DNA from 3 places in the Mesorhizobium sp. W067 genome. Region 1 is predicted to be linked to each of the others. Evidence: predicted binding sites of a transcription regulator. Region 1 holds the regulator's gene; each other region holds the start of a gene.

Region 1 (5,238 bases):
GCCGCCAAGGTCGAGACCTGGCGCGCCGGAACGCAGATGCTCGGCTCCGAGATCCAGACACGGCTGACCGGCCGCGTCGTCAGTCTCGAACAGATGGAGAGCGGGCGCATCAGGCTGACGCTTGACGTGGTTTCGACCGCTTACCCCGAGTTGCGCTACGCCCCGAAGCGGGTCAGGCTCTCGGCGCGGACCGTTCCCGCCGATATGACCGCCGGCTCCCTGATCACCGGCTATGCCAGGCTGTTGCCGCCGACCGGTCCGGTGCGGCCGGAGAGCTACGATTTCTCCTTCGACAGCTATTTCACCGGTATCGGCGGCAGCGGCTTCTTTCTCGGCAATCCGAAAACCATTGCTACGCAGGGACCGCCGCCGCTGGCCGCGCGGCTCTCCTCGGCAATCGAGAACGCGCGCGAAAACATTGCCGACCATATCAGGGGCAAGATCGGCGGCGCCGAAGGCGAGATTGCCGCGGCGTTGATTGTCGGGGTGCGCGCCGGCATCCCGGACGAGGTCAACGAAGCGATGCGGCGCACCGGCATCTACCACATCATCTCCATCTCCGGCCTGCACATGGCGCTGGTTGCCGGCACCATCATGGCGTTGCTGCGTGGCGCCTTTGCGCTGTTTCCCGATTTCTCATCGCGCCGGCCGGTGAAGAAATATGCGGCCGCGGCAGCGCTTGTCTCGATCGCCGCCTATCTCGTTATTTCAGGCGTCGTGGTTGCCGCCGAGCGCAGCTTCATCATGCTGGCGGTCATGCTTGTCGCCGTGCTGTTTGATCGCGCCGCACTCACCATGCGCAATCTGGCGATCTCCGCCATTGCCGTCATCCTGGTGTCGCCGCACGAGGTGGTCGGTCCCAGCTTCCAGATGTCGTTTGCCGCCACCGCCGCCCTTGTCGGCGCCTATGCCGGCTGGGCCGATTACCGCGCCGACAAGGTGAGAACGCCGCCGGCAAAGCGCTCCTTCGTCGGCTTCCTGTCGCGAAAATTCGCGCTGGCCATGGGCGGCCTCGCCATGACCTCGATCATCGCCGGCAGTGCAACCTTGCTGTTCGCCATTTGGCATTTTCAGCGTGTGTCGCCGCTCAGCCTGATCGCCAATCTGGCCGTGATGCCGATTGTTTCGTTGATCGTCATGCCCTTTGCCGTGCTCAGCGCACTGGCGATGCCGTTCGGCGCCGACGGGCCGTTCCTCTATGTGATGGGCAAGGGTCTGATGGCGATGATCGCTATATCGGCCTGGATTTCCGAGCGCTCGCCGGTCGACGCCGTCGGGCTGATCTCCATCCGCTCGGTGCTGTTGGTGGCGGTCGCCCTCGTCATCGCCACCATGGCCACCACCTGGCTCAGGCTGGCGGCCGTGCCTTTCGCGCTGGCCGGCCTGTTGACGGTGCCGCAGGTGCTTACGCCCGACGTGCTCATATCCGAGGATGCGCATCTGGTGGCCATGCCGATCGGTGGCGGCGAACTCGCCCTCAACCGCGAAGGCTCCAACGAATTCACCACGGACAATTGGAAACGGGCGCTGCGGGCCGAAACCATTATCCCGCCCGAGATTTTCGAGGCAACAGATACGCGGTTCGATCTCGATCCGCTCGATCTGCCGCCCGGGTCGCCCTTCTATTGCATGGGCGATCTCTGTATCGCCCGACACCCTTCCGGAGCCATTGTAGCCCTTGCCAAAGACCGCAAGACGGCGCGGCCGGCCTGTGCCTTCGCTAGCCTGATCGTCATCGATGACGCCACGGCCTACAATCCGTGCCGCGACCCGCTGGTGCTGGTCGTGACGAAGAAACAGCTGGCCCGCGACGGCAGCGCCGCCGTCTTCTTCGATCCGCAATCGGCAGCTGCAGCGCCAACCATCCGCTTCGCCGTCGACAAGCCGTATCGCCCCTGGCACGAGCAGCGCCGCTTCTCCCGCGAAGCGCGCGGCCTGCCGCCTTACAACCAGCGTGAAAAGTACAAACCCAAGCCGGCTCAGTAGCGCCGGATCAATCCGACAAGCTTGCCCTGCACCTTCACCCTGTCCGGTCCAAAAATGCGGGTCTCGTAGGCCGGGTTGGCGGCTTCCAGGGCGATCGAGGCGCCCTTGCGGCGGAAGCGTTTCAGGGTCGCTTCCTCATCGTCGACCAGCGCCACCACGATCTCGCCGGGGCTGGCTGTGTCGGCATTGCGGATGATGACCGTGTCGCCATCGAAAATGCCGGCCTCGATCATCGAATCGCCCTTGACCTCGAGCGCGTAGTGTTCGCCGCCCATGATCATGTCGGGCGGCACCGAGATCGAATGGGTCTGATGCTGGATGGCGTCGATCGGCACGCCGGCGGCGATGCGTCCCATCACCGGGATTGAAATCGAGGAAACGGCATCGTCATTGCCGGCAGACATCGAACGCGACGGCGAGCCCGGCTTGATCTGGCGGCCGAGACCGCCTTGGCCCATCCCGCCTTGTCCCTGGCCGCCTTGCCCTTGGCCGGCTTGACCAAGACTGCCCTGAATGACGCTCGGCGAAAACTTCCTCGCCGCGTTGAGGCCTGGTGCGATCGAGTCGGGTAGCCGCAGCACTTCCAGCGCGCGCGCCCGGTTCGGCAGCCGGCGAATGAAACCGCGCTCCTCAAGCGCTGTGATCAGTCGGTGGATGCCGGACTTGGAGGCGAGGTCGAGCGCTTCCTTCATCTCGTCGAAGGACGGCGGGATTCCGCTCTCCTTCAGGCGTTCATGGATGAACATCAGAAGCTCATGTTGTTTGCGCGTCAGCATCGCGGCCCCCAAGGGTTCTGAAACCAGAATCGGAAAAAACAAACCCAGAACAAACACTATCTGTTCCAGTTGTGTTCCGCAACCTTTTAAAGTTTAATGAATGTGTTGACGTTATGTTCAGCGTAACGTTCGGCGCTGCGAGCGCCGCCTGCGCCCAGTTGCCAGCAACGGGGTGAAACGAAGACAAAGTGCCCTGCGTCGTCGGTTACGATCGCCGCTTCCCTTTCGGACGGGGCTGCGCAGCATCCGCGCCGGGTTCGCTCTGGGCATAGACCTGCAGCGTGGAGCCGATGTGAGCGGTCATCAGAGTTTTCGCACGTTCGACGTCGCGATCGAGGGCCGCTTCCATCAGGGCGGTATGGTGTTCGATCGCCACGGCGTCGCGCAGGGCCGCCACGGCCTTCCGGTGCCCATCCGTGCGGCCGGCGGCGGCGCGCAGCGTGGGGGCCAGACCCAGAAAGCGGTGATGGCGATGCAATTGGTCGGAAATCGTTGCATTGAAGCGCAGCAGCCAGCTGGATGTCGCGGCACTGAGCAGCGCCGCATGGAAGGCATCGTGTTTTTCGTACCACGCGTCGACCGCATCATCCGATGGATCGTCGAGAACAGACCCGCACCGTGAGAGACGATAGTGGGCGGCAACGACCGCGTCTTCCCACTCGCGGTCGCCCTTCTCGACCGATTCCACCAGCAGGGGCAGTTCGACCACGAGCCGCGCACGCGCCAAATCCTCGAGCTCCGCCAGAGAGACGGGAGCGACCGCAAACCCGCGGTTGCTGATGGCGGTCACAAGCCGTTCCGCCTCCAGCCGCGACAGCGCCTCGCGCAACGGCGTCCAGCCGATGCCGTAGGTGTTGCGCAGCGTGCTCAGCTTCAACGGCGCGGCAGGCGCCAGCCGGGTCGCAAGAATATCGCGCCTGAGCAGGCGATAGGCCACTTCCGTCTTCGAGGTCTGCTCGTCATCCAGCATCGTGATCCATCAGACAAAACGCTCGGCTGAGCATTATATATCAAAGCCTTTCAATGGGTGAATTATATATAATGTTGACAGTTCAAGGGCGACCACTCAAAGTCGACGGCATGTTTGGGCGGGCAGGCTCCGCCGCGCGCGTTTGTCCATGGAGGGGCGCCGGATCATGATGACACCCGATCTCGCTGCAATCGAAGCAATGGATGCCGCCGATCCGCTGCGCCCCATGCGCGAACGCTTTGTCTTGCCGCAAGGCGTGATTTATCTCGACGGCAATTCCCTGGGCGCCGCGTCAGCGGTCGTCTTCAGCGAACTGCAGCAGGCCGCCACGCAGGAATGGGCGCACGACCTCATTCGCGCCTGGAACACCGCCGGCTGGTTCAACATGCCGGTGGAACTCGGAGATCAGCTCGGGCGACTGATCGGCGCGGCTGATGGGCAGACGGTGGTCTGCGACACAACCTCTATCAACATCTACAAGCTGCTGCACGCAGCGCTCGGCATGCGGCCGGATCGGTCGGTCATCGTTGCCGAGGGCGACAGTTTCCCGACCGACCTCTACATGGCCGAAGGCGTCGCCTCGACCCGGCCGGGAACGCGGCTGCGGCTGGAGGGCGTCGACGCGGCCGCAATCGAGGACCTGATCGACGACAGCGTTGCCGTCATCCTGGTCAACCATGTCAACTACAAATCCGGCCAGTTGCGCGACATGGCGGCGCTGACGCGCAAGGCACATGACGCCGGCGCGCTGATCATCTGGGATCTCTGCCACACCGCCGGTGCCTTGCCGGTCGAACTCGACCGTGCCAATGCCGATTTCGCTGTCGGCTGCACCTACAAATACCTCAATGGCGGCCCGGGCTCGCCGGCCTTCATCTACGCGGCCGAGCGCCACCATGGAGATATCAGCCAGCCGCTCAGCGGCTGGTGGGGCCATGCGCGGCCGTTTGCCTTCGAGCAGGGCTTTGCCGTTGGCAGCGGGATCCGCCGCTTCCTGTGCGGAACGCAGCCGGTGCTGTCGATGCGGGCGCTCAAAGGCGCGCTCGATATCTGGAACGACGTCGACATGGCGGCGGTGCGCAGAAAAAGCATCGCGCTGACCGACCTGTTTATCCAGCTCGTCGAAGCCAGATGCGGCGCCTACGGGCTTGAACTGGAAAGTCCTCGCGACGGCAGCCAGCGCGGCAGCCAGGTGTCGTTCCTCCATCCGCATGGCTATCAGGTGATGCGCGCGCTGATCGAGCGCGGCGTGATCGGCGATTTCCGGGCGCCGTCGACCATCCGTTTCGGCTTCACGCCGCTCTATGTCGGTTATGGCGATGTCTGGCAGGCGGTCGAAGCGCTGGAGGATATTTTGCGCACCGGCGCCTGGCAGGACGCCCGCTTCGCGGTGAAGACCGCGGTTACGTGAGAAACTAGAGCAATTTCAGGAAAAGTGTGAAGCGGTTTTCCGTCCGAAATTGCGTCAATCAAAGAGCTAGAGCATTTCGCCGTTTACGTTAAACG
Region 2 (5,238 bases), 230 kb from region 1:
GTGAAGACGTTCTTGAACTGCACCATGCCGGCATTGGTGAACATCAGCGTCGGGTCGTTGCGCGGCACCAGCGGGCTCGAGGCCACGACCTCGTGGCCCTCCTTGCGGAAATAGTCGAGGAATGTCGACCGGATCTCGTTCACGCCACTCATGACTGCTGCCTTTTCGCGAAAACCGCCGGCACGGCCGGCGGACACTGGTCTCTGCTTTTTAGAAGATTGACTTGGCCTTTTAGCGGGCACGCCCCACCCTGTCCAGAAACACGGAATTGGGCCATCCCGGCAACTGCCAAGCCGGCTTCACGCTGCCCAAAAACGAAAACCGCCGGCGCGAAGGCCGGCGGTTTGAAACGCAATACTAAAGAACTCGGTTACTTAAGCATCGGATAATAGACTGGATTTATGGCCGAACTCTGGCCGTGCCCTACATGGCGCCGGATTCTTCCTCGAAGCCGTCGTCGCTTTCGCCGCGCTCGGGGCCGCCATTTTCAAGAAATTTCTCGGCGATCAGCCCGGCATTCTGCCGCAGCGCAAGTTCGATCTCACGCGCCGTGTCGGGATTGTCGCGCAGGAACAGTTTGGCGTTTTCGCGACCTTGGCCGAGACGCTGCGAATTGTAGGAGAACCAGGCGCCGGACTTCTCGACCACGCCGGCCTTGACGCCGAGGTCGACCAGTTCGCCGGTCTTGGAGACGCCCTCGCCATACATGATGTCGAACTCGACCACCTTGAAGGGCGGCGCCAGCTTGTTCTTGACCACCTTGACCCGGGTCTGGTTGCCGACGACCTCGTCGCGGTCCTTGACCGAGCCGATGCGGCGGATGTCGAGGCGCACCGAAGCGTAGAATTTCAGCGCGTTGCCGCCGGTCGTGGTTTCGGGCGAACCGAACATGACGCCGATCTTCATGCGGATCTGGTTGATGAAGATGACCATGGTGTTGGAGCGCGAGATCGAGGCGGTCAGCTTGCGCAGCGCCTGGCTCATCAGACGCGCCTGGAGACCGGGCAGAGAATCGCCCATCTCGCCTTCGATTTCGGCGCGCGGCGTCAGCGCCGCCACCGAATCGACGACCAGCACGTCGATGGCGCCTGAACGCACCAGCGTGTCGCATATTTCCAGCGCCTGCTCGCCGGTGTCCGGCTGCGAGATCAAGAGGTTTTCCAGATCGACGCCGAGCTTGCGGGCATAGACCGGATCGAGTGCGTGCTCGGCATCGACGAAGGCGCAGATACCGCCTTTCTTCTGGGCTTCGGCAACTGTGTGCAGCGCCAATGTCGTCTTGCCCGAGCTTTCCGGCCCGTAGATCTCGACGATGCGGCCGCGCGGCAGGCCGCCGACGCCAAGCGCGATGTCGAGGCCCAGCGATCCGGTCGGCACGGTTTCGATCTCGACGACCTGCTCGTTGGCGCCAAGCCGCATGATCGAGCCCTTGCCGAAGGCGCGCTCGATTTGCGACAGCGCCGCGTCCAGAGCCTTTGATTTGTCCACCGCTTTGTCCTCTACAAGCCGCAAAGAATTCTGAGCCATGATACATCACCCCTTGGTCGTCAATGAAGGCCGGACAATCCGTAATCCCTGCCCATTTTGTACTACTTTTGTTCTCGTTTGGCAAGAGGGGTCAAATATCTGAAAAGCAATCTTTATCCGGATTTGTTCTTTTTTTGTCTCATGGTTTCGTTTCCGGATGTATCCACCATTGGGCCAGACGCGCCGGCTGTTTCGATCGGCCGAATCGCCGGCTTGCCTGCGAAGCTCCGCCGCACAGCGTAGCGCTTGTGCGGCTCGAATAACAAAGGTCATATCGCCGGCATGGTGAAATCAGCAAAGATACTGGCGGTGGGCGGCGCCCATATCGATCGCCGCGGCCAGGTGTCGGGCACGTACGTGCCCGCGGCGTCCAACCCCGGCACGATGCGCGAGGATGTCGGCGGCGGCGTATTCAACGCGCTGCGCAGCCTGGTGCGGCGCGGCGTCTCGGCCTCGCTTTTGTCGGTGCGCGGCGGCGATGCCTCGGCCGAGACGGTTGCGCGCGCCATCGCCGACTCCGGCATTGCCGACCTGTCGGCGGTTTTCCTCGACCGCACGACGCCGAGCTACACGGCGCTGATCGATCGCGACGGCGAGCTGATCACCGGCTTTGCCGACATGGCGCTCTACGATTTGGCGTTCCCCAAGCAGATCCGCCGCTCCAAGGTGCGCGAGGTGGTCGCCGAGGCCGATGCGGTGCTCTGCGACGCCAATCTGCCATCAACGGCGCTGGAGCGGCTGGTGGGGCTCGCCGCCGGCAAGCCGGTGTTCGCCATTGCCATTTCGCCGGCCAAGGTGGTGCGGATGATACCGGTGCTGAAGGAGCTCGCGCAGGTCTTCATGAACCGGCGCGAGGCCATGGTGCTGGCCGGCGTCGATGCCAATGCCACCGAGCGCGAGACCATCGACGGACTGCGCTGCAGCGGCCTCACCAGTGGCGTGGTGACGGCGGGCGATGGCCCGGTGCTGGGATTCGACGAAGCCGGCGCCTTCTCTATCCTGCCGCCGGCGCCGAGAAAAGTCGCCGACGTCACCGGCGCCGGCGACGCGCTGGCCGGCGCCACCATCGCTGCCCTGCTGCGCGGCCTGCCCCTGCGCCAGGCATTGCGCGAGGGCGTTGCCGCCGCCACGCTGGCCATTGAAAGCGCCGACGCGGTTCCGGCCTTCACGATTGCGACCTTCACTGAGGCACTGGCTCTTGTGCCCGACGCGCAGGAAATGGCATGAGGGCGGCCAATTGCCATTGCCGGAGCGCGACGTCCAAGCGGACGCGCGGATCTCCGGATCGGAGACCATCATGACACCGCAAAGCGCCCGCCCCTTGATCGACATCCACGCGCCCGTGGCTGAGGCGCTCGCCGCTGGCCGCCCGGTCGTGGCGCTGGAGAGCACCATCATCACCCATGGCATGCCTTACCCCGACAATGGCGCCATGGCCGCCAATGTCGAAAAGATCATCCTGGACAATGGCGCGGTGCCGGCGACGATCGCCGTGGTTGCCGGCCGCATCAAGATCGGGCTGTCCGACGGCGAGCGCGAGTCGCTGGCGATGACCGGCGACGCCATGAAGCTGTCGCGCGCCGATCTCGGCTTTGCGGTGGCGCAAGGCCGCACCGGCGGGACCACGGTCGCCGCCACCATGATCGCGGCCGACATGGTCGGGATCAAGGTGTTCGCCACCGGCGGCATTGGCGGCGTCCACAAGGGCGCGGAAAAGAGCTTCGACATCTCGGCCGATCTCGACGAGTTGGCGCGCACGCCGGTCATCGTCGTCTCGGCCGGCGCCAAGGCGATCCTCGACATCGAAAAGACGCTGGAAGTGCTGGAGACGCGCGGCGTGCCGGTGATTGGCCATGGCTGCGAGACGATGCCGGCCTTCTGGTCGCGGCATTCGCCGTTCCGCGCGCCGCTGACCCTGCACAGACCGGAAGAGATCGCGCATTTCTACAAGACCAGGGCGGCACTTGGCCTGGTCGGCGGCATGCTGATCGCCAACCCGGTGCCGCAGGACGATGAAATCCCGGCCGACGAGATGGCCGGCTATATCGAGGCCGCGCAGAAGGCGGCGGAAGTGCAGAATGTGACCGGAAAGGCGGTGACGCCGTTCCTGTTGGGCAAAATCCTCGAACTGACCGGCGGCCGGAGCTTGAAGACCAACATCGCGCTGGTCGAGAACAATGCGCGGCTGGCGGCGAGGATTGCCAAGGCGCTGTAGGATCGCCTACGTCGGCGGGACAGCACCCCCCTCTGGCCTGCCGGCCATCTCCCCCGCAAGGAGGGAGATTAACAGCTTAGCCGCAGGCTCCCATTTTCAACGATGGTGATTGGCGAAGGCCAATGTGACAACTGATCTCCCCCCTTGCGGGGGAGATGTCCGGCAGGACAGAGGGGGGTGGGAAGAAACGCGACGGTCCCGGTTCACTTCCCCGCCCGCCGCCCCGCCTCATACGCCCGGCGCCCACACCCTCATCTCGTCAGGATCATCAAACGCGTCGTCGGGAATGCTCCAGTACGGCATCGCGACCAGCTTGCCGTGGCGGGTGCCGGTATAGGTCCATTGCTTGCAGCCGGCGGCTTCGAAATCGGGCGCGCTTTGCTCGTCAGCCTTGAGCAGCAATTCGCCGCGCAGCACGATGGCGACGATGACGCCGTCGAAATAGATACCCTTGCCGCCGAACAGTTTTCGGATACTGACCGGGCCGAGGCCTTCGAACAGCTCTTCGATGCGTTCATTGTCCATGCCGCAATCATGTCACCGGGCTTGCCATGGCTGCAACCAAAAACCATGCTGGCAAGTTGAGAGCCATCCGTCGGAGTTTTGTCATGCCGCTGCTGCTCAAGGGATCCTGCCGCTGCGATGCCGTCCATTTCGAGGTGGAGAGCAACACGCCGGTGCCGTTCATGCTGTGCTACTGCTCGATCTGCCGCAAGCAGCAGGGCGGCGGCGGCTTCGCCATCAATCTCGGCGCCGATTACAAGACGCTGAAAATCAAGGGCAAGCGCAATCTCGGCGTCTACCAGGCCGAGATCGCGGACGACGAGCATCCAAAGTGTGAGATTTCGACGGGCGAGCGCAATTTCTGCAAGAAGTGCGGTTCGGCGCTCTGGCTCTACGATCCGACATGGCCGGACCTGGTCCACCCCTTCGCCTCGGCAATCGACAGCGAGTTGCCGAAGCCGCCGGAGAAGGTGCATCTGATGTTGAAATACAAGGCGAGTTGGGTCGAGCCGGTGATCGGCAAGAAGGACAATGCGTTCGACGTCTATCCCGAGGAATCGATCGCCGACTGGCACAAGCGGACGAAGATGTGGGTGAAGTGAGGACTCGGAGCGCGACTTCCGATGGTTAGCGCTGCCCCTCATCCGGCCCTTCGGGCCGTTCGTCATTCGAAAAGCCAAGCAATTGGCTTTTCGCCCGCTGCGCGGACCATTCCTCACCTCCCCGTGAACGGGGCGAAGGAAAGATCAGGCGGAAGCGCGCGCTTCAGCCAGCGCCTTCAGGTCGGCGGGCTTCAGTTCGACGGATTCGCCGCAGCCGCAGGCCGAACTCTGGTTCGGGTTGTGGAAGGTGAAGCCGGTGCGCAGCGTGGTCTGCTCGAAATCCATCTCGGTGCCGAACAGGAAAAGGGCAGCCTCGGGCGCGACATAGACATGCGCGCCGTCGCGTTCGATATGGTCGTCCTTGGTATTGGGCTCGGTCACCAGGTCGAC
Region 3 (5,238 bases), 2.6 Mb from region 1:
TGACGCATCCGCTGTGGGGCGGCATGCGCGACCGCAAATTCGGCCGCGTCATCACCATTTCCTCCATCAACGGCCAGAAAGGCCAGGCCGGCCAGGTCAACTATTCCGCCGCAAAGGCCGGCGACATCGGCTTCTCGAAGGCGCTGGCGCAGGAGGGCGCGCGCGCGGGCATCACAGTCAATGTCATCTGCCCCGGCTACATCGCCACCGAGATGGTCAAGGCGATCGACGAGAAGGTGCTGAATGAACGCATCATCCCGCAGATTCCGGTCGGCCGCCTCGGCGAACCGGAAGAGATCGCGCGTTGCGTCGTCTTCCTCGCTTCCGAAGACGCCGGCTTCATCACCGGTTCGACCATCACAGCCAATGGCGGCCAGTATTTCGCCTGACGTCATGCCGCACTCGGCAACGCGCCGATTCGCCTGAACGTCGCAACTGTCAGGCGGCGAGCTTCAGCCCTGATTTGGCCTCAGGCTTGCTGGCGGCAATTAAGCCAGGCGCCTTTGCGGGCGCCGGCAGCCGGGCGTTTGAGGCCCGACTGAGACCCGACAGCTTCAGCGCAATGCGACGCTTCACGAACGGCAGAAGATTCACCAAGGAAAGCGACAGGTTGCGGACGAACCGCTTCGCCGGATTATGGGCAAGCGCCATCTCCGTCATCTTCCCCGCAAGATCGAGCACTTCCTGAGCCGCTGGGCGGCGCAGCTTTTCGTATAGGTCGAGTTCCGTCGCCGAGCGAATGCCGTTCACCACATCGCCAAGCAACTGGCCAAGCACGACCGCGTCGATGATGCCGGTATTCATGCCCTGCCCACCCGCGGGACTGTGTACATGCGCGGCATCGCCCATCAGGAACAGCCGGTCCTTGCGATAGGCCCTGACCAGACGATGATGCACGCGAAAGCGCGAACTCCACGTCAGGTCGAGCACGCGGGCTCTTGTCGTGGTTGGCCCGCGGCTATCGAGCAATGCCTGGATGTCGGCGGTGCCGGGCTTTTCCGGCGCATCCTTCATCGTCGCGACGACGCGGTACGAGCCATCCGGCAGCGGCGCCACCACCACCAGGCCCGCCGGTGCGAAAAACAGCGACACTTCGGCCGGTCCTACAGGCCAGTCCAGGCGAACGTCGGCCAGCACAAACGAACCATCATAGGCCTCGCCATCGAACTCGATGCCGGTCGACTTGCGCACCAGGCTCTGCATGCCGTCGGCTCCGACGACGTATCGCGCCGAGATGAGTTTTTCGTGGCCCTGCTCGACCACTGTCACGCGCGCGCCGTCACTGTCTTGAGCAACGGCCACAGCCTCGACCTCGCGATGAATGACGCCACCCAGGACCGCGATCCGTTCAGCGAACACCTGCTCGGTCACGTTCTGCGGCAGCATCATCAGGTAGGGATGCTTTGACGGCAGCTTGCCGAAATCGAGCTTGAGCAGCACCCGGCTCCGATCGCGGATGGCGAAATCGTCGAGATTCACGGAAAGCTCACTCAGCCGCTGCGTGAGGCCGAGCGGCTCCAGTGATTCCAGCGTTTGCGCATGGATGACCCCAGCGCGCGACGTTTGCAGACCCAGCGTCAGTCTGTCGATCAGCACGTGATCGACGCCAGCTTGATGCAGCGCGATTGATAGCGCCATACCAGTCGGGCCGGCGCCAATGATAAGGACTTCCGTTGTCTCAGGCAGCATTCCCCGTCTCCATTTATCAACACGTGTTGACTTCTAGTAAGTTGGATTGCATTTGTCAACGGCTGTTGGCATATGAATCTGGATGAACGAGAAGCAGCCGAACAAGCAGACCAAGTCGGACCGAACACGAGCCCAAATCCTTGAAGCCGCACGCCGGCTTTTCTCCGAGCACGGCTATGACGGCACCTCAATCCGCGACGTTGCGGCGCAGGCCTCGATCGATCCGGCCATGGTGATCCGTTATTTCCACAGCAAGGACGAGCTGTTCGCCAGGGCCGCCGTCGTGGACCTCCAACTGCCGGATCAGCGGATAGACCCTACCGCCATCGGTGAAACGCTGATCAGGCGCTTTCTGGTAAACTGGGAAGGTCAGGCCAACGGGCCAGGCATGATAATCCTGCTACGCTCGGCTGCGTCGAACGAGCACGCGGCCGAGAAGGTCCGCGACGTCTTCGCCAACCAGGTGAGGCCGATGGTTGCATCGATAGGCGACCCAGCGGACGCCGGACGGCGCGCCGGGCTGGTTGCCAGCCAGCTGCTGGGCCTGGCGACCTGCCGATATCTGTTGCGGCTTGAGCCCGTCGTCGCCCTGTCGCATGAGGAAATCATCCGGAATGTGGGACCGGTGTTGCAACGTTATGCAACAGGCCACGACGCGGCCTGAACCGGCGGGCACCGAGTGCTGTCGCGGCGATTGACCCGTTCCGGCACGCAAAGATTAACGATTTCCAGGCGCCCATGTGCAAAACCCGGTTCGCAAGCTGTGAATTCTCGATGGACAAGCTGTGGATAACACAACATGTTGGGGTGAACAAACCAGGAAAATCCCGCCATCGCTGATTCATCGCCGATTCGTTCCGGCTTTGAGCGCAACGTTAACGACCAAGGCCGAAAATCACCGGCAAATGGTTAAGGCCGATTAAGAAAATTCAACAATTTCATAATGTTGGCCGAGGCGTATCGGATCACGACGATGCCCCGCCGGCAAAGGTTAACGCCAATGGTCGCCTTGCAGGAATCGGGCCAGTTTCCGCGATTCAGCATATGGTGAGACTCAGGCTCGCAAAATCCACATGTAGCCGTGAACAAAAGCTGAATCTGCCGGAGTCACTGATTCGTCGCCGATTCGTTCCAGACTCGTTCCAACTGTTAATTGAGACCTCAACGACGAACCGTGGGACTGCCGGCCGGAACATTCCGCTTTCGCTTCGCGCCTGAAATCCCTATGTGTCGCCTGTCATACGCGCCACGCGAGGCGCGCTCCCGACAACACGATGCAGAAAGCCTCATCTCCAGGCCGATGAACATCCAGCCGAAACACACCGAGCCGCTGATCCTGTCGGGCCGCGACGTGACTGCCGTGCTGGGTCCGACCAACACCGGCAAGACCCATCTCGCCATCGAGCGCATGGTGGCACATGAGAGCGGCATTATCGGCCTGCCGCTCCGCCTTCTGGCGCGCGAGGTCTATGCCCGCGTCTGCGAAAAGGTCGGCGCCCACAAGGTGGCGCTCATCACCGGCGAGGAAAAAATCCAGCCGCCCGGCGCGAAATATTCGGTCTGCACCGTCGAAGCCATGCCGCGCGAGACCGACGTTGCCTTCGTCGCCATCGACGAGGTGCAACTCGCCGGCGACCTCGAGCGCGGCCACATCTTCACCGACCGTATCCTGCACCTGCGCGGCCGCCAGGAAACGCTGCTGCTCGGCGCGGCCACCATGCATGGCATCCTGCAAAAGCTGCTGAGAGGCGTCTCGGTGGTGACGCGCCCTCGCCTGTCGCACCTGGCCTATGCCGGCTCGAAGAAATTGACCCGCCTGCCGCGGCGTACGGCGATCGTCGCTTTCTCCGCCGACGAGGTCTATGCCATCGCTGAGCTGATCCGCCGCCAGCAAGGAGGAGCGGCGGTCGTGCTAGGCGCGCTGTCGCCCCGCACCCGCAATGCCCAGGTGGCAATGTTCCAGGCAGGGGACGTCGACTATCTCGTCGCCACCGACGCCATCGGCATGGGGCTCAACCTTGATCTCGATCATGTCGCCTTCGCCCAGAACCGCAAATTCGACGGCTACCAGTACCGCAACCTGACGGCGGCCGAGCTCGGCCAGATCGCCGGCCGCGCCGGCCGGCATCTGCGCGACGGCACCTTCGGCGTCACCGGCCAGGTCGATCCGCTGGACGAGGAACTGGTCAAGCGCATCGAGGGGCACGAGTTCGATCCGGTGAAGGTGCTGCAATGGCGCACCGCGCATTTCGACTTCGCCAGCCTCGACGCGCTGAAGCGCTCGATCGAGGCCAACGCGCCGGTCGAAGGCCTGACGCGCGCGCTGCCGGCGGTCGATGCGCAGGCGCTCGAACATCTCTCCCGCGACGAGGACATCCGCGCGCTGGCTACCAATGCCAAGCGCGTCGCGCTGCTGTGGGAAGCCTGCGCGTTGCCGGACTACCGCAAGATCGCGCCGGCCCAGCACTCCGACCTGATCGCTTCTATCTACACCGACCTCGCCAAACACGGCCATGTCGACGAGAACTACATGGCCGAGCAGGTGCGCCGCGCCGATACGACCGAGGGGGACATCGACACGCTGTCGCACCGCATTGCGCAGATCCGCACCTGGACATTCGTGTCCAACCGGCCGGGCTGGCTGGCCGATCAGGCACACTGGCGGGAAAAGACGCGCGAAATCGAAGACAGATTGTCGGATGCGCTGCATGAGCGGTTGACGAAACGGTTTGTAGACCGCAGGACTTCCGTCCTCATGCGGCGCCTTAGAGAAAATACAATGCCTGAAGCCGAAATCAGTCCTACCGGAACCGTCCTTGTCGAAGGCCATCATGTCGGCGAGTTGCAAGGGTTCCGCTTCACCGCCGACCAGAGCGCCGGCGGCGAAGACGCCAAGGCCGTGCGTACGGCAGCGCAAAAAGCGCTGGCCGCCGAGTTCGAGGCGCGTGCCGAACGCTTCGGCGCCTGCGCCAATGGCGACCTTGCGCTCGGCTCCGACGGCACGCTGCGCTGGATCGGCGCGCCGATCGGCACGCTGGTTGCCGGCGAGGACGCGCTGAAGCCGCGCCTGGTGCTTTTGGCCGACGAGCAGTTGACCGGCCCCGCCCGAGACAAGGTCGCCGCGCGCGCCGAGCGTTTCGTCAATTTCCAGATCGAATCCTTGCTGAAGCCGCTGGTCGACTTGAAGAATGCCGAGCAGATCGCCGGCATCGGCCGTGGCATCGCCTTCCAGCTCGTCGAGCATTTCGGCCTCATCAACCGCCGCGACATCGCCGAGGAAATGAAGTCGCTCGACCAGGAGGGTCGCGCCGCCTTGCGCCGGCTCGGTGTGCGCTTCGGCGCCTACCACGTCTTCGTGCCGGCGCTGATCAAGCCGGCGCCCGCCGGACTGATTACGCTGTTGTGGGCGCTGAAGAACGACGGCAAGGACAAGCCCGGCTTTGGCGACGTGGTGCACGCGCTGGCCTCCGGCCGCACATCGGTGGTCATCGACCCGGCCTTCGACAAGAGCTTCTACAGGCTCGCCGGCTACCGCAATCTCGGGCGCCG

The links. The regulator LexA, encoded in region 1, represses DNA repair genes until DNA is damaged. The targets are predictions, from matches to a motif close to TGTTCNNNNTGTGTTCNG.
Region 2: a site for LexA is predicted at 1,586-1,603, ahead of recA (recombinase RecA). Genes of this name have one in related genera too.
Region 3: a site for LexA is predicted at 2,817-2,834, ahead of ACYG97_RS21005 (helicase-related protein). Genes of this name have one in related genera too.

Annotation. Positions count from the first base shown of each region.
Region 1 covers NZ_JBTTII010000001.1:1,706,949-1,712,186, forward strand. Annotated here, with positions in the region: gene ACYG97_RS08395 (ComEC/Rec2 family competence protein) at 1-1,986, shown strand, start outside; gene lexA (transcriptional repressor LexA) at 1,980-2,762, opposite strand; gene ACYG97_RS08405 (GntR family transcriptional regulator) at 2,968-3,732, opposite strand; gene kynU (kynureninase) at 3,899-5,143, shown strand.
Region 2 covers NZ_JBTTII010000001.1:1,477,897-1,483,134, reverse strand. Annotated here, with positions in the region: gene alaS (alanine--tRNA ligase) at 1-152, opposite strand, end outside; gene recA (recombinase RecA) at 424-1,527, opposite strand; gene ACYG97_RS07230 (carbohydrate kinase family protein) at 1,810-2,754, shown strand; gene ACYG97_RS07225 (pseudouridine-5'-phosphate glycosidase) at 2,825-3,742, shown strand; partial or broken gene ACYG97_RS07220 (TfoX/Sxy family protein) at 3,946-4,267, opposite strand; gene ACYG97_RS07215 (GFA family protein) at 4,351-4,848, shown strand; gene sufA (Fe-S cluster assembly scaffold SufA) at 4,993-5,238, opposite strand, start outside.
Region 3 covers NZ_JBTTII010000001.1:4,302,320-4,307,557, forward strand. Annotated here, with positions in the region: gene phbB (acetoacetyl-CoA reductase) at 1-389, shown strand, start outside; gene ACYG97_RS20995 (FAD-dependent oxidoreductase) at 439-1,689, opposite strand; gene ACYG97_RS21000 (TetR/AcrR family transcriptional regulator) at 1,772-2,353, shown strand; gene ACYG97_RS21005 (helicase-related protein) at 2,990-5,238, shown strand, end outside.